DNA from 2 places in the Huintestinicola sp. genome. Region 2 is predicted to be linked to the other one. Evidence: predicted binding sites of a transcription regulator. Region 2 holds the regulator's gene; the other holds the start of a gene.
What was found. Region 2 encodes Rex, which represses fermentation and respiration genes when NADH is low (regulators of the CRP and FNR family bind a similar motif). Its sites were predicted from a motif close to ATTGTTAANNNNTTAACAAT; they were not measured.

Region 1: gap (type I glyceraldehyde-3-phosphate dehydrogenase) is a predicted target of Rex. The motif match lies at 6,066-6,085, and genes of this name have one in related genera.

The regions. Positions count from the first base shown of each region.
Region 1 is NZ_JBJERV010000095.1:143,816-152,485, reverse strand. It holds gene ACI4J0_RS12245 (GTP-binding protein) at 1-965, shown strand, start outside; gene ACI4J0_RS12240 (M56 family metallopeptidase) at 1,133-3,433, opposite strand; gene ACI4J0_RS12235 (BlaI/MecI/CopY family transcriptional regulator) at 3,435-3,800, opposite strand; gene ACI4J0_RS12230 (spore coat associated protein CotJA) at 4,011-4,226, shown strand; gene ACI4J0_RS12225 (spore coat protein CotJB) at 4,216-4,473, shown strand; partial or broken gene ACI4J0_RS12220 (manganese catalase family protein) at 4,476-4,883, shown strand; gene gap (type I glyceraldehyde-3-phosphate dehydrogenase) at 4,994-6,031, opposite strand; gene ACI4J0_RS12210 (hypothetical protein) at 6,389-7,402, shown strand; gene ACI4J0_RS12205 (hypothetical protein) at 7,432-8,172, shown strand; gene ACI4J0_RS12200 (DUF4358 domain-containing protein) at 8,386-8,670, shown strand, end outside.
Region 2 is NZ_JBJERV010000034.1:3,636-12,305, reverse strand. It holds gene ACI4J0_RS04875 (transglutaminase-like domain-containing protein) at 1-2,107, opposite strand, end outside; gene ACI4J0_RS04870 (DUF58 domain-containing protein) at 2,130-3,155, opposite strand; gene ACI4J0_RS04865 (AAA family ATPase) at 3,168-4,121, opposite strand; gene ACI4J0_RS04860 (hypothetical protein) at 4,223-5,209, opposite strand; gene ACI4J0_RS04855 (redox-sensing transcriptional repressor Rex) at 5,355-5,999, opposite strand; gene ACI4J0_RS04850 (NADP-dependent isocitrate dehydrogenase) at 6,102-7,316, opposite strand; gene ACI4J0_RS04845 (DUF3795 domain-containing protein) at 7,380-7,826, opposite strand; gene ACI4J0_RS04840 (hypothetical protein) at 7,847-8,038, opposite strand; gene ACI4J0_RS04835 (aconitate hydratase) at 8,091-8,670, opposite strand, start outside.

The DNA.
Region 1 (8,670 bases), on a different contig from region 2:
TTCTCATTGAGGCGAGCGGTATCTGCGAGCCTCTGCCCATTGCTCAGTCCATTTCCGTTCTTGAGGGCAAGGCTGACAGGAAATATCCGCCTATATGCCGCCTTGACAACATCGTTACCGTTGTGGACGCTCTGAGAATGGCTACCGAGTTCGGCTGCGGCGACAATCTGCTTAAAGAAAATATCGACGAGGAGGATATTGAAAATCTCCTTATCCAGCAGATAGAGTTCTGCTCCACCATTATCCTCAACAAGGTTGACAAGGTGGACAGCGAGCAGCTGGGCAGGGTAAAGGCTATGATAAAGGTGCTGCAGCCTAAGGCAAGAATTATCGAGGCAAGCTATGGCAAGGTGGCTGTTTCGGATATACTTGATACGGGTGCTTACGACTTTGAAGAGGCTGTTACCTCCGCAGGCTGGGCAAAGGCTTTCGAGGAAGCAGGCAAGGAGGAAGAGGAGCACGAGCATCATCATCACCATGAGCATGATGACGATGATGACGAGCATGATGAACACGAGCATCACGAACATCACCACCACGAGCACGGCGAAAACTGTCACTGCGGTCACTGCCACAATGACGAGGAGGGCGAGGCTGAGGAATACGGCATAGGTACCTTCGTTTACCGCCGCCGCCGTCCCTTCAACAAGGACAGGCTCCAGGAATGGGTCGGAAACTGGCCCAAGAGCATTATCCGCTGCAAGGGTATGCTGTGGTTCTCCGACGACCCTGAAAACGCCTTTGTGTTTGAGCAGGCAGGCGTTCAGATAACCGCAACAGGCTCGGGCAAGTGGTTTGCCGCTGCTCCCGAGAAGGAGAGAAAGCGCCTTCTGAAGCAGTACCCCGAAATTGCCGCTGACTGGGACGAGAAGTACGGCGACAGGGAGATAAAGCTTGTTTTCATCGGTCAGAAGATGGACAAGCAGGCTATCTGCGACAGCCTGGACAAGTGCCTTGATGACTGATCGGTAAATTTTTTCCCCGATATGCTTTGGTGGTTTGGAGCATATCGGGGATTTTTTTTTTGGAAATTATTTACGAAACATATATGCGAAATTTGTGCAGGTATATGAATTTGGAAAATATGTTCTGAAATGTATTGACAAAACAGAATAAATGTGCTATAATGATATCACTCTTCCGAATAGATGTAAACTGCTCCCTCGTATGCTCCGCTCATTTCCTTCGGGGTGGCAGCTATTCCTTCAATGCTTTCGTTTTGGCGGTAGATAAGGCTGCTGCCGTCAATATCGAAAACGTATCTGCCGCTGTCTGAGGCGGTTACGATAAGCTTTGTGTGGTCGGCGTTCAGCTCGGCTGTTCCGATACACAGAAAGCTTGAGAGGGGTGAGAACATTATTGAAGCGTTTCCGAGAGGGGAGATGGTGACGCTGTTCAGAGACAGTTCCTCATTTGTATCGGACAGGCGGTAGGTTCCGAAATGCAGCTTGCTTTGGGCTTGTGGATCAATTGCGGGACTGTTTTCGGGGAAGGGGATAAATTCGGTATGACCTTCTGAGGTATGACGGACGATTTTTACAAGTGAAAGGTCAAAGCTGTTTTTATTGGCTGACAGGTAAACGAAGTTTTGGGGGTCGCTGTCGTAGTAGAGGATATGGCTGTCAAGGGGCCGGGAGGCGTTTTCGGAAAAATCATAGTAGCTGTAGGTCCTGACTTTTCGTGTGTCTTCGGGGATTTCGTCAATGTAATTAAGGGTGTTTGTTTCAAGGTCGATCATATAATTTATGTAGTGGTTTGACATTGCTCCGCCTATGCTGCACCATAATCGGAGCTGTCCGTTTTCGTCGGTGAAGGCGCCTGTTGATATTCCATTCCAGCTTGGTGCACTGAACTCGAAGGGGAATTCGTTTTTATATGCGGCAAAGCTTGAGCCGATGTCTGCTGCCCATAATACGGCTTGGTCGCTGCATAAATATAGTCCGTTCATTCCGTCGGTGAATACGGTATCATATTCATTGGCATAGAGGAGATGGGGAAATTCGGAACCGAAGTAGACGCTTTGGAGAAATTCGGGGGAGGCGGGGATTACGGGTATGGTGAGGGGAATATTATCGAGTTCGGTCATTGCGTAATTATATGTGAGGTCGGCAAGCTCTTTGAGGGCTTTATAGCTTTCCTCGGGAAGTGAATAGTTATAATCGGTGTTTGTGGACATTACCGAAACGGAGAAGATGTGTTCACCGTCAGTATTTTTTGCGGGAGCAAAGGCGTATTGTCCGAATGAATAGGGGTTATCCTTCGGGGCAAGGCGGAGCTCAAATTCCGAGGGGACATACTCGTAAAGCTCAGTGGGAGTAAATTCGGTCTCGGATAATATTTTCAGTGCGGCGGAGTTGTTTTCGGCGGAAAAGGGGTACTGCTGTCCGCTTTTTGTTATAAGAGAGATGACGGTTTGGTCATCGGCGGAGATATCATTCAGGGGGTTATGATCGGAGCTTAGCCCGGTAATGGCATTTTCCGGGGCTTGGGGCGTGCTTTCGGGAGTTTTATCGGAGGAGAGGACGATAACGGCAAGAAGTGCGGCGATGGCGCAGAGGAGCATTACCCAAAGGGCAGGCTTTTTGAAATTGAGGACATTTTTTATTCTGCGCTTTGTGCCGCTTTCAGAAAAGCCTGCGGTGAAGGAGGCGGATCTTTTTGGTGCGGCTTCAAGGAGAGCCTCAGAATAATCCGCTTTTTCACTTTTGTTCATTTTTCCTGTTACCGCTTCGTCGCAGGACATTTCCATATCACGCTCGCAAAGTCTGAAGCTTAGCCATACTATGGGGTTGAACCAATGTATGCAGAGGGCAAGGTACATTACAAGCTTGGCGATATGGTCAAGGCGCTTTATATGGTATTTTTCGTGGAGAATAACAAGCTCACGGCGGTTTCCCGAAAGGCTTTCGGGGAGATAGATACGTGGCGGCAGGATACCGAATATAAATGGAGTGGATATTTTATCCGAGGTATAGATATTCTGACCGTCGGGGCGTGAATTTTTCAGAGTTTTTCTCAGTCGGAGATATGAATATATCCAGCGTGCTGTCATTATCAGAACGCCCGAAAGCCATATTACGGAGAAAATTTCAAGAGCTGTTTTCGGCTTTTTAAATTCGGCAATGGTTTCGCTTGTGTAGATCGATATTTCTGACTCTGCATCAATGCCTACGGAAAGGGGAACGGCTTGATTATAGCTTTTATCGTATGTATAAGGTTCGGTCCGGATAGTTACGGGGGTTATGGGACTGAGTTCCGAGGTGGGAAGGGGCAGGGAAAAGGGTATGAGGAGCCTTACAAAGACTGCTGTCCAAAGGACATAGGAGAATATTTTCGGGGCGGGCTTCAACACAAGGCGCAGGAGGAGGACTGCTGCGGCTGTGAGGGCGGCGGTGGCGCTCATACCGAGTATTTTAAGAAACAGCTCGGTCATTTCAGCTCTCCTTTCGGTAATCGTCTATCATCTGCTGAATTTCGTCAAGCTCCTTTTTACTGAGGGCTTTTCTTTCCGCAAAGGAGGCGATGAAGCGGGGGAGTGAGCCGCCGTAGCTTTCTCTGATTAGCTCTTCGCCTTTTTTGGCGGCAAGCTCGTCCTTTGTGATAAGTGCGGTGACTTTGCCGTTTTCGTTTTTGAAAAGTCCTTTTTCGCAAAGTCGGCGGAGCATTGTATAGGTGGTGGATTTCTTCCAGTTAAGCTCCTTTTCGCAGAGCTTTACAAGCTCTCCCGAGGGGATACTATCGTTTTTCCAGATTATTTCCGCAAATTTTGCTTCCATTTCGCCAAGCTTTATTTCGGGCATTTTTTCTTCATCTCATTTCTTTGGGTTGGTTTAATTTTAGTAAACTTGTGATTTTAGTTTAACATAGTTAAACCGATTTGTCAAGGGGGATCTTGAAGGAATTCAGAAAAAATTACAATGCTCCTGAGATGTGACAGTCCGTAAATTTCGGAATATAATGATAAATGAGCAGGTATGCTCGCTATCATTTATTTACGAAAGGAGCAGACTATGAACGATAATTCATACTCCAAATGCTCTGCCGAGGGTCTGACCGTTCCGATAGGTCGCTTTCCCGAGGACACTCCGCTGGCAATGGCATATGTTCCCTATCAGAGCTGGGAGGAGACATATGCGGAAAATGTGGCTCTGGCAAAGGGTACCATATTTCCAAGGCTTGATCTTCCGTTTTTAGGCAAGGAAGGGGTGCAGAGATATGGAAAATAAAAAAAGACAGCTATTGTATGCGGTGCAGATGTACGACTTTTATCTGTACGAGCTGCAGCTTTATCTCGACACCCACCCAACCTGTCCAAACGGGCTTCAGGCTTTCAGAAAATACAAGGAGCTGAGAGACAGGGCGGCTGCGGCTTACGCTAATTTATTCGGTCCCATTTCACCGATGCAGTCCGACTGCGATAAGGTTTTTGAATGGGTCAAGGGTCCATGGCCATGGGAAAAGGAGGCTAACTGAATATGTGGGTCTACGAAAAACGTCTTCAATATCCCGTTAATATTAAAAATCCAAACCCTGCTCTGGCTAAGATTATCGTTGAGCAGCTCGGCGGCGCTGACGGTGAGCTGGGCGCTTCTCAGAGATATCTCAGTCAGAGATATACTGCCCCTTATGCTCAGGTGCAGGGTATTTTGACTGATGTGGGTACGGAAGAGCTTGCACATGTTGAGATGATATCCGCAATTGTTTATCAGCTAACAAAGGGTCTTACTCCCGAGCAGATAAAGGCAGGCGGAATGGATTCTTATTTTGTTGCACATACTCTGGGAATTTATCCTCAGTCCTCGGCAGGAGATCCTTTTACTGCGGCTTATTTCCAGTCGAAGGGCGACACGATCACCGATTTACACGAGGATATGGCAGCAGAGGGTGATACTTGACTATGCACAACTTAATATACAAAAAATCCCCGTTTTTCGGACAGTGAAATATCCGACAAACGGGGATAATTTAATTAAAATCAGTTATCAGTCAATTATCAGTTGAGTTCAGCAAAGTACTTGATTGTTCTTACCATCTGAGAGGTGTAAGAATTCTCGTTGTCGTACCAGGAAACAACCTGTACCTGATATGTGTCGTCATCGATCTTGGAAACCATGGTCTGAGTAGCGTCAAAGAGAGAGCCAAACTTCATACCAACGATATCGGAAGAAACGATCTGCTCGTCGGTGTAGCCGAAGGACTCGGTTGCAGCAGCCTTCATAGCAGCATTGATGCCTTCCTTGGTAACATCCTTTGCCTTAACAACAGCAGTAAGGATAGTTGTGGAACCTGTAGGAGTAGGAACTCTCTGAGCGGAACCGATGAGCTTGCCGTTGAGCTCGGGGATAACGAGACCGATTGCCTTAGCAGCACCTGTGGAGTTGGGAACGATGTTAGCAGCACCAGCTCTTGCTCTTCTGAGGTCGCCCTTTCTGTGAGGACCGTCGAGGATCATCTGGTCGCCGGTGTAAGCGTGGATAGTGCTCATGATACCGGAAGCGATGGGAGCGTAATCGTTAAGAGCCTTAGCCATAGGAGCGAGGCAGTTTGTTGTGCAGGAAGCTGCAGAAATGATGGTGTCGTCCTTTGTAAGGGTCTTGTGGTTTACGTTGTAAACGATGGTGGGAAGATCGTTGCCTGCGGGAGCAGAGATAACTACCTTCTTAGCGCCTGCGTCGATGTGAGCCTGGGACTTAGCCTTGGATACATAGAAGCCTGTGCACTCGAGAACAACGTCAACGCCGATCTCACCCCAAGGAAGCTCAGCTGCGTTAGCCATAGCGTAGATCTTGAGGGTCTTGCCGTCAACAGTAATAGTACCTGCCTCGTCATCAGCGGAAACAGTGTGAAGGTTCTCGCCGATTCTGCCGCAGTAGCCGCCCTGAGCGGTATCGTACTTGAGAAGGTGAGCGAGCATGGAGGGCTTGGTAAGGTCGTTGATAGCAACTACCTCGTAGCCCTCAGCGCCGAACATCTGACGGAATGCGAGACGGCCGATTCTGCCGAAACCATTGATTGCAACTTTTACTGACATGATAAAATTCCTCCTAAGAATTATTTATCTCCCGACTGTTAATTTTTTAACGGTCGGATTGGCACTTACTTTTTTAGTAATTTGCCGTACACTATAATAATATACTATTTTTGCTCTTTTGGCAAGTGTTTTTTCAAAAAAAAATACTTTTTGTGCAAATTTTAACAGGATTTCAAAATTCTATCGCTGCCGGAAAAGGCATATACCTCTGTTTCACTCGAAATGTACACTATTTATACACAAAAACTTATTTATTTACAAATAGGACAAATAAAAGTTTCTTATTATTAGTTAGTTTGCGGATTGAAATGTGATATACTTTATATTATAATGAAGTGAAGAAATGGGGTGGGGAGTATGGATACCGGCATTGCTTCGGACGAGTACCGCAGGATATACGATAATTCGCTTCTGCCTGCCGCTGTTTCGGGCAGGGAAGGGCTTGTTTACTGCAACAGAGCCTTTGAGCCTTTTGCAGCTGAGCTTTCTTCCGGGATATCCTCACTTCATACGGGAGAAGCTTATGAAAAGTATGTTTACTGCGGAGGCAAGCTATATAAGGCGTATGTTTCCCCTGTAAACGACAGCGAAAGTCTTGTTAATATCGCTCCTGCCTCTTCATTTTCGGATGACTGCTTTGAAGTCCTGAACGCTGCGGTGCGTCATGCTGTTTCTGCCGTATCTGCAGCCGCCGATAATCTGTTCGACCTTTATGAGACGGAGCCTGCGGCAAAGCTTCTGAGCGTTATCGACAGCTCTATGCTCACGCTTTTGTCGGAGTTTCTCATTCCCGAAGAGATAATGCAACTTATGGGGCGTAAATGCTCGGATTTTGCTCCTGTCAGCGTTTCTGCGGGACTGACAAGGCTTGCCGACGAGCTTTCCGAGGTGCTTTCAAGGCACAATATTCAGATAAATGCAAATATTGCTTCGGGAATGTTTGCAAGGGTCGATATGCGTGCTGTGAAGCTTCTGTTTACCGATTTTGCGGTAAAGGCTATGGAAGGAGAACGGCACGTGGAGGCTATGGGGATAACGCTTGCGCGAAAGGGTGCAGACCGTATGAAAGCGAGCCTGACCTGCGGATACATTATGAGGCTTCCCTCAGAGCTTGCTTCGGAAGCGGTCATAAAGCCCGATGATTATAGTCCTGCAGCAAAGCTTAATGCTCTTGTGAGCGGTATATTCGGGTGTGAGATATCATTTTCGGAGTCTGCGGACTGCTGTTCTGTTGTGATCGACATTCCTATGTCAGAGTCTCCCGCGTCTGACGGACTGCGTTCACCTGTGAGATTTTACGGTCAGGACCGATTTTCCGATGAAAACGCATATCTTTCCCGATTCGGGATAAATCCCCGATATAAAATATAAATTGATAAATTTGAAAGGATGTACTTAAAATGGATAATAAAATGAAAAAAGCGCTTGCTGCTTTAGCAGCAGTTTGCCTTATTATGACAGGCTGCGGAAAAAACGGCAATGAAGAAACTTCCGAGACAACAGAAGCGGCAAAGCCTGATTTTTCGTCTGTTTCGACCGCAAGTGCTTCTGATGATGTCTTTGAGATCGATGGCGAAGAAGAAACTGTCAGCTTTTATACAGGCAGAGAGGTGGAGAATGAGGAGGACCTGGCTATCTTCAAGTTTAACTGCACTCTTCCCGATGGCTATGAGACTGTAATTGACAATGCTGAGGGAAAGCAGTATTCATCACCTGTCGGCGGTATTGTGGTAAAAGCTCAGAATTTCAAGGAGGAATTTCAGGATCTTGAGGTTTTTGCCGATTCGGGCTGTGCTTCCATCAAGGTAAACAATATGCTGTATCAGGCTGATACGGAGTTTTCCGAGCCTGTAAAGACTACTGTTGCAGGCTTTGACGCCATAAGATACGATTACACAGTCACATCATACATTTTCCCGCCCGTAACAGATGAAAACGGCGAATATGTTAAGGACGAAAACGATCAGTATGTTCTTTCCGAGGAAAAGGAGATAAACGGCGAATATGTTGACCGTGTATATTATTTCTATTCTGATGAAGATGTTTTCTACATTATCTGCGAGGCAAAGAAGGAAAATGCCGAAGCCGCTCAGGCAGGATTTGACGAATTTATCGAGTCTGTTACCATTTCCAAGAAATGATGTGACGCTTTTATAATAGTATGAGTTCGGAAAACGGGGTATGTTCTGCCCCGTTTTTCTGTATTTTTCCATAATGATAACAGCGCGGTTACAAATTGTGACTAAATAATCAATTTTGCCCTGTGGGTATTGATTATTTTCTGCAATCTGATATAATCATTATGACGTCAGGCAAGACGTTTTTATATAGAGTAAAAGAAAGGAAAAGATATTATGAACAAGAAAATAGCAATGCTTGCAGCTCTTCTTGCTGTGGGAATGACATTTGCTGCCTGCGGCGGCAGCAAGAACGAGGAGACAACCGAAACTGCTGCCGATACTACAGTTTCCGAAACTTCCGATACCGCGTCAGCCGAAACCGAGGAGGATATCCTTCCCGAAGAGAGCGAGAGTCTTGAGGTATCTGCGGACGATACTGACGAGGAACTGGCTGATGATGAAAGTGACGGCGACGAAAGTGCCGAGCCTGTAGTTCCCGAGGAAACAGTATCCGACAAT
Region 2 (8,670 bases):
TGCCGACTCCCTCTGCGCTGCCGTATGCGTTCTCTGTCACGTCATCATTCCGTGTTGCTTCGGGTCTGTCGGTAAGCCCGGACTCTTCATTCGCTGCGGACATAGTTACAGTGGTCACAATCTCCATTTCGGTAACGGTGATCTCCGTTTCAATATTGCCTTCACCCGTTGTTACGGCGGGATTCTCCGTAAATATGGGAGCCTCGGTGGAAACGGAGGTTATTTCCGAAACGGGAGCGTCCTCAAAGCTGTCCTCAGTGCCGTCAAGCTCAAGCACCATATTGCCGTAGCCGGGGGTCGCCTCAAAGGAGAGCCAGCCGTAGCCGTCGATATACACCTCAGCCCAGGCGTGCGCTCTGCTGTCGGGAACGCTTACGGTGGTGTAGCCATCGGCTGCGGGGAAGCTTTTTATATCCTCCTCCTTGATAACAAAGCCCTCGCAGTATCTTGCAGGGATACCCATGGTCCTGCACAGCAGGACTGCCGCCGAAGCAAAATGGGTACAGCTGCCCTTTTTGTTATCCGTAAGGAACCACTGGGCAAAATCCGCTCCGAAGGGCTTTCTGCCCGATTCCAGAACATATTCGCATCTGTCCGCAAGCCCTTTGCGGATAAAGCTCAGTATCTCCGCCGAGGAGCCGCCCTCGAAGTCTTTGAAAAATTCCTCATGAGCGGTGAATGTTACGGGAACGTCAAGGCAGTATTTGTATGCATACTCCCGCATTGCAAGCTCGTCCGCCGCCATATCTTCATCAAGAGCAGTGTCGCCTGCACGCGATAAGACAACGCTCCGCCAGTCACCTTGCGGGAAGTAGACTCCGTACCGCCGCCTTACGCCGTCTGTTTCCAGAAGTCCTGCCGCATTAACGGGATAATATTTCACACCTGCGCTTATGCCTGTGTTTCGGATAATAACGTTTTTTGACCTGAGAGCGGAGAAATCATCTATCCGTTTGAGCACCCTTGCGCTGAAAAATTCGGGAGATGTGAGATTTGTCTGAAGCCTGGGAAGCTCATTTCCCTTTTCCCATCTTGAGCCTGTGTAGTTTACCCCCGTAAAGCCTTTGAGATAAAGTCCGCCGCAGTCGGAGGGGAGAGTTACCTCCAGCATATTCCTTCCCGAAAATTCAACGCTTTCGGTGTTGCCCAGCTTTCCGTCATGGGTCAGCTTGCCCTTGTCCTCGGGAAATACGGTCTCTTTAACATCGCGGCAGAACTTGTCCCAGGAAAAGTCCCGCATATAAAGCACAACGCTGTTTCGTATCTCTTTTACCGAGTCGGGGCGCTTGAAATCAACAGCGTCCGCGTAAAGAGAGGCGCCCATAAAGCTTATGAGCATTACCACAGCCGCCGCAAAGCTGCTCTGAGCGCTTATTTTGGTGAAGAGCTTTTCGGCGCCCTTGTCGGAAAAGAGCCCCAGCCTTGAGATATCCGCCGCCGCCGCACCGCACCAGCTTGCTGCCAGCAGCCCGAAGAAAGCGCCTTCGGGTACCATTCCGAAATAAAGGCACAGCTCGGGCAGGGGAAAGGTGGTGCAGACAAATATCAGCACATTTGGCTTTATGATAAAGCTGCAGGCGGCAAATGCCATTATCCCGATAACGCACACCGCCGTCAGACGGGCGCAGTATTCATTCTGATAATATCTGCCTTCAAGATAAAAAACATCCGACAGAAAGAAATAGGGCGTATCTTCATATTTGCTGAAAGCAGCGCCCATAAAGCCGTTTATGATATACTGAAAGCCCCTGACGATAAAACGGAATTTACAGGCGGCAAAAAAGCCCAGACCGCCTATTAAAACAGCCAGAATGCCGCGGGAGACCTTGGGGAACCGTTCCCTCAGAGCAAAAAGCAGGGCAAACACACCGTAAAAGCAGAGGACAGTCACAGCCGCAAAGCCCTTTGACAAAACATACTGTCCCTTGCTCTCGCAGGCGGTGAGGAATGTGAATACCGAGCCCATAAGACCGCACAGGGGGATAAGACTCAGCATAACAAGATATATTCCTCTTACCCTGCCTGCTCCCATGTGCATTCCGGGAGAGATCGTAATGGGGAATGTTCCGCTTTCGGGACGGAGCGTTTTTTCTGTTTTATTTTTCAAAGCTCCGCCTCCTTTGGCAATATCATTTTTCACCTGACAGGTCCTGATTTATAAATCCTCTTATACCCTCTGCGGCAGGGAAGCTTTCGCCGCAGAAAAGCCTTGCGGCTGCAAAATAATCCGAGCCGTCCTTTATCCTTACAGCCGAAAAGCCATTTTCCCCCGTCAGAATGTCAAGCCCCTCACCTCTGTGGGAAAAGGGGTCGATGTGAGAGGGGACAGCCGCAAATACCTCTGCCTTTTGCAAAGCAAGATAATATGCCACGCTCATGAGCCGCTCAAGAGCACAGTCACGCTTGTCATGCTCGTCGGAGGAGAGGTCGGCGGTAAGGAGAAATCTTGTGGCGCCGCTTACGTTCAGTATCTTCACGATATCCTTGTCAAACCTTGCGCTGAGCTTGTAGTGCATAAGGCTCAGCCTGTCTCCGGGGAGAAATTCCCTGAAGCCGCATACATCTCCGGGAATGCCGTTCCCCCGTTCTCTCACAGTCTCCGCGTCCTCGGCAGACTCTGTGCGGGGACGGCTTAAAAGCTCTTTTGCTTCCTCGGAATACTGCTCTCTAAGCTTCGGAATGATATACGCGGTGCATTTAAGCTTCCTTCTGAAACGCTTTGCGGAAAACAGCCGCAGCAGGTCATATATTTTAATGCTCTCCACCGTTACTTCCGCCCTGCAGCAATGCTCCGAGCCGAGAGTTACGGTAACGGTCTCCGTCCGAAGGGCGGGAAGGGGGATGTTTACGGTGGAAAAACTGGTCTCTCCGCCGGGATAGCACACTGTTTTTATCCGAAGTCTTGTGTTTGGCAGCGGAAAAACGGAGTTATTTGATATGAGAAACGCCGCCTCGCAGGGTTCTCCCCGAAAGGCAGTGACCATTTTCGCTTTTTCCGAGCATCTGAGGAATGCGGAGCTGATGATAAGCTCCACCAGCAGTATCACAGGCAGGATAATAAGCGATATCAGCAGCACAAAGGAAAGTGTATCGGCGAAAAGCAGGTAAAAAGCCGCTCCGCCGATAAGAATAAGGATATAAAGAAGTTTTGTCATAGCATAGTCCCTTTACAGCTTGGGAGCGGGAACTCCGCCGCAGATGCTTTCAAGTATCTGCCGCACTTCCCCGTCACCCGGAAGTCTGCCCTTCACCCTTGCGGGGATAACGCGGTGGGCGCATACATCGGCGTAAACATAGGTCACGTCCGAGGGGATAACATAGCTTCTGCCGCTGAACATTGCGGCGGATTTTGCCATAGCCGCCGCCGCAAGAGAGCCTCTGGGGCTTACACCCAGCTCAAGGCGGCTGTCCTTTCTCGTTGCCGCCGAAAGCCTTGCGATGTAGTCGAATATCTCGTCGCTGACGAAAACGCTGTCAGCGGCGTTTCTGAGCTTTATAAGGTCATCTGCAGTCATTACAGCATTTACCTCGGGCAGACTGCTTTTCTGAGACTTCGCCTTTAAGATAGCCGCCTCGTCCGCCTCCTCGGGATATCCCATAGTAAGGCGTATCATAAATCTGTCAAGCTGGCTTTCGGGAAGCATCTGAGTTCCTGCGGAGCCGCAGGGATTTTGTGTTGCAAGGACGATAAAGGGGTCGGGGAGGGACCTTGTAACGCTGTCAACGGTAACAGACCTCTCTTCCATAGCCTCAAGGAGCGCCGACTGGGTCTTGCTTGAGGTTCGGTTTATCTCGTCTGCCAGAAAGAGATTGCAGAATACCGCACCCGGTCTCCACTCAAATTCGCCCGTGGAGCGGTTTGGCATATAAAAGCCCGTCACGTCCGCAGGCATAACGTCCGAGGTGAACTGCATACGGTTGTATTTCAGGCTAAGAGCCTTTGAAAAAGCCACCGCCATTGTAGTCTTGCCCACTCCGGGGATATCCTCGAGGAGAATATGTCCCCCTGCGCAGGCGGTCATGAGTATCTTTATGATTATCTGGTCCTTGCCGATAACTGATCTTCTTATTTCGTCAGCGGCATTTTTCAGCAGAGAGATGAGCTTCTTGTCAATTTCCATTCGTATTATACCAACCTTACTTTACCGTAATTGTCCTACAGACAGCAAAGCGGCAAGAGTATAGCTCCCGCCGCCGGATATGTTTATATGTGTGGATATTATCAGCTCATAGAGAGGATAGCCATATCGCCGTTGGTGGCAAGACCTTCCTTGGCATTGGCAGCGGCAATGAGCTTAACGATGCTGCCCTTTGTTCTTCTGAGAGCCTTGTCAAATTCGGAGACAGCATTTACAAATGCCTCGTCCTTATCCTCAGCCTTGTAGGTAGCGCAGGTGAGAAGCACCTTGATAGTATTGAACAGAGTGTTGAAGAATATGAAATTATCCCACAGGTTTGAGGTGGAGTCCGCATAGGGCATACAGTATGTCCATACATAGTTTACCATTACCTGCTCGATGTAGTGCTCTCTGCCGTTTTTAAGGAAGTCCTCGTAATAAGCCTTCTTCATAGGGAGGTATACGTCCTTGTCGAACTTGAACTCCTTCATAGCCCTGTCGCAGTTCACGGAAGCGAACACGGTATCGAGGAGCTTGTCATATTCCTCGGAGGTGGGCAGCGCTCTGAGCAGAGAGAGACCGTCGCAGAGGCTGTATGCGAAATTGGGAGTGATGGACTCGAAATATTTCATAACAGCGTCCTGATTTTTGGGAATGTTCATATCCCGAAGGAATGTGGCGATATACTTGTCCTGCTCCTCGCCGCTTGTTTTGTCAAGCATACCCTGGAGGGTCTTGTAGGCATAGTTAAGGAGCAGCATACGCTTTTCAAAAACGAAGTTTCTGTTCTGGAGGATCTGCATGGTGAGGACCTTGAAATCCCAGTAGTGCTTTAACTGAGGAAACTTTTCCACAAGAGCCTCGCCCTGCTTTATAAATTCCTCTTCGTGCTCGGGCTTGAGGTTTGTCATCTTGAAGCTGAGTATATTTTCTATGCTCATGAGCTTTCTGATAAGCGGCTTCTGATAGATGGGGAAAACATACTCCACAGCGCTGGGAGAGGTCAGAATATTGTACTGTACCTTTTCCTCGAGAGTGTTGTCCTCGGCAAGCTCCTGAAAATAAGACGGTGTAATAATAGGATATGGCATTATATTTCCTCCAGTCCGAGCCGCATATGGGTTCGGTTAATTTCAAAGTTAATAATAGTTTGTCTTAAAATCGATACGTCCTTATAAGTATATCACACATTCAACAAAAAATCAATGCTTTTAGTAAAAAATACTATATTTTGCACTAAAAATCATTCTCGGAATTGGTCAGTCCGTATGATAAAAGCATAAGGCTGTCTCCTAAGTGGACATTTTCCACCACAATATCCTTGTGCTTTGCGGCAAGGTCATAGTGGGAGAAGTTCCAGAATGCCTTTATGCCGCAGCCTACCAGCATATCGGCACACTCCGCCGCCGACTCCTTGGGGATACATAAAATAGCTGCTTCGGGGCGTTCCCTGCAGATAAAGTCCTCGATGTCCGTCATAGGGAGTATCCTCATTCCCGCAACGGTAAGACCTGTTTTGTTTTCGTCCGCGTCGAAAATGCCCCGCAGCTCCATTCCGAAATTCTCAAACTTCATATGAATGGCAATGGCGCGTCCTAAGTTTCCCGCTCCTATAAGTATAGCCTTGCGGTGGCAGTCAAGTCCTAATATATGTCCTATCTCCGAATGGAGCTCGGGGAGAGAGTAGCCGCAGCCGGGCTGACCGAAGCCGCCGAAGCAGTTAAGGTCCTGCCTTATCTGAGAGGCTGTGAGGGACATCTGCGCAGCAAGGTCTGCGGAGGATATCCTTGTCTTTCCCTGATTTATAAGCTCCCCGATAAAGCGGTAATATCTGGGGAGCCTTTTTATTACCGAGGAGGATATATCCTCTTTTCTTGCCATATGACCATTCCTTTGTTATAAAAACACATTCCGAATAAACTGCGGGCAGCCCCGGCAATGCCGCAGACCCCCGCAGATAAGCTATTTTCTGAAATTATGACATCACATCATAGCTGCCAGACGCTTGTTTATTTCAATAAGGAAGTCCTCGGTGTTTACCTTCTTCTTGTTCTCAAGATGTGAGAGAACGTACAGGTCGCCTGTCATAACGCCCTCTTCAATTGTCCGGATAGTAGCCTTCTCAAGCTTCTCGGCATACTCTGAAAGCTCCTTGTTTCCGTCCAGCTCTCCTCTCTTCTTGAGAGCGCCCGACCATGCAAAGATGGTGGCAACGGAGTTTGTGGAGGTCTCCTCGCCCTTGAGGTGCTTGTAGTAGTGACGTGTAACAGTGCCGTGAGCTGCCTCGTACTCGTAAACTCCGTCGGGAGATACCAGAACGGAAGTCATCATACCGAGGCTGCCGAATGCGGTAGCCACCATATCGGACATAACGTCGCCGTCGTAGTTCTTGCACGCCCAGATGTAGCCGCCGTTTGAACGTACAACTCTTGCAACTGCGTCATCTATGAGAGTGTAGAAATACTCAATTCCCGCAGCCTCAAACTTCTCCTTGTACTCGTTCTCGTATATCTCGGCAAAAATGTCCTTGAAGCGGTGGTCGTACTTCTTGGAAATGGTGTCCTTGGTAGCGAACCACAGGTCCTGCTTTGTATCGAGAGCGAAGTTGAAGCAAGCCTTTGCAAAGCTTGCGATGGAGTTGTCCTTGTTGTGGAGACCCTGGATAACGCCTGCGCTGTCCTTGAAATCATAGATAAGGGAGCGTGTCTCGTTGCCCTCGCCATCTGTGCATACCAGCTCGCACTTGGAGCCTTCCGCTACCTGCATTTCGGTGTTCTTGTAAACATCGCCGTAAGCGTGACGGGCAATGGTGATGGGCTTTGTCCAGGTGGGGAGCAGGGGAGTGATGCCCTTAACAATGATGGGCGCTCTGAAAACGGTGCCGTCGAGGATAGCTCTGATGGTGCCGTTGGGGGACTTCCACATCTCCTTCAGGTCATATTCGGTCATTCTCTGAGCATTGGGGGTGATGGTAGCGCACTTAACGGCAACACCGTATTTCTTTGTAGCCTCTGCGGAGTCAATAGTTACCTGATCGTTTGTCTCGTTTCTGTGAACAAGACCAAGGTCGTAGTAATCGGTATTGAGGTCAACATAGGGGGTGATAAGTATATCCTTTATCATCTTCCAGATGATTCGGGTCATTTCGTCTCCGTCCATTTCAACAAGGGGGGTGGTCATTTTGATCTTCTCGGACATTTTGGTTTACCTCCAAATAAAATTTTTCCATATGCACCTGATTTATAAGACTTGCGGAAATTGTCACTTGTCTCCCTTTGAAATGCCTGCAATGAAGCCAAGACCGATACCGGCTGCAAGCCCTGCGGCTATCATCTGCGGGATATCCCCCGTGATGCAGCCTGTTATGACGCCTGTTATCAGACCCAGACAGCCTCCCGTCAGGGGAGCGGCGAGCCTGCGCCTTTTTAAGCGGAACTCCTCGTCTTTCATAGCCTTGAGCCGCATGAGCCTGTTTCCCCCGTCACCCGTTTCGGTGTCGAAGCTTACCTCTCTGAGGGCTTCGCAGGGAAATCCCGGGCATTTTCCGCAGTGCTCAAAGCCTTTTTCCTCCGCACATCTGCCCACCTCGCATTCCTCGTCCTCAAACAGCTTTTCGCGGTTTTCGGATGGTGTGCAGTAGGGGCAGCCGGGGCAGTCATTTTCAAGGGCAAAGCGGCAGGAGGTGCAGTCCATACCGCATTTTGCCAAGGTAATAGGTCTCTGTTCCATTATTTTCTGATGACAAAAAAGTACAGAAGTAAAATTATCAGCGTTGCAATGGAGGAAAGTCCTCTTCTGAGCCTGAGAGCCATATTGGGGAAGTTCTTTTTCAGCAAAGCGTCAACAGCCGTTGCTGCAGCTATGGCTATGATAAACGCTATCCATTCGCCCGCAGTTTCGGGACTTCTTCGTCTCAGCATAAAAAACTCCGTCTCCATGACCCTTCTCTCCATTCCGAACCGATATTTATGCTTACTTTAATGACTCTCTTGTGTAGTCAAGCAGTCCGCCTGCGAGAACGATATCCTTTGTTCTGCCTGTAAGCTCGCAGAGAACGGGGATCTCCTTGCCGTTTGTCTTGTTCACAACGGTAAGCTCGGATCTTCCCTCGGAAACAGCCTTTCTTACATCAGCGATAACAAGCTCGTCGCCCTGAGCGATGTTCTCGTAATCAGCCTCGTTTACGAATGTAAGAGGAAGTATGCCTGCATTGATGAGGTTTGCTCTGTGGATACGTGCAAAGCTCTTAACGAGAACAGCCTTAACGCCCAGATAAAGGGGAGCAAGGGCTGCGTGCTCACGAGAGGAGCCCTGACCGTAGTTGGAGCCGCCCACGATAATGCTCTTGCCCATGGACTTTGCTCTCTCGGGGAACTTCTCGTCGCAGACGGTGAAGCAGTAGTTGGAGATAGCGGGGATATTGGAGCGCAGGGGAAGTATCTTTGCACCTGCGGGCATAATGTGGTCGGTGGTGATGTTGTCGCCAACCTTGAGGGAGCAGCCGCACTCGATAGTCTCGGAAAGGGGAGCTGTCTCGGGGAAGGGCTTGATG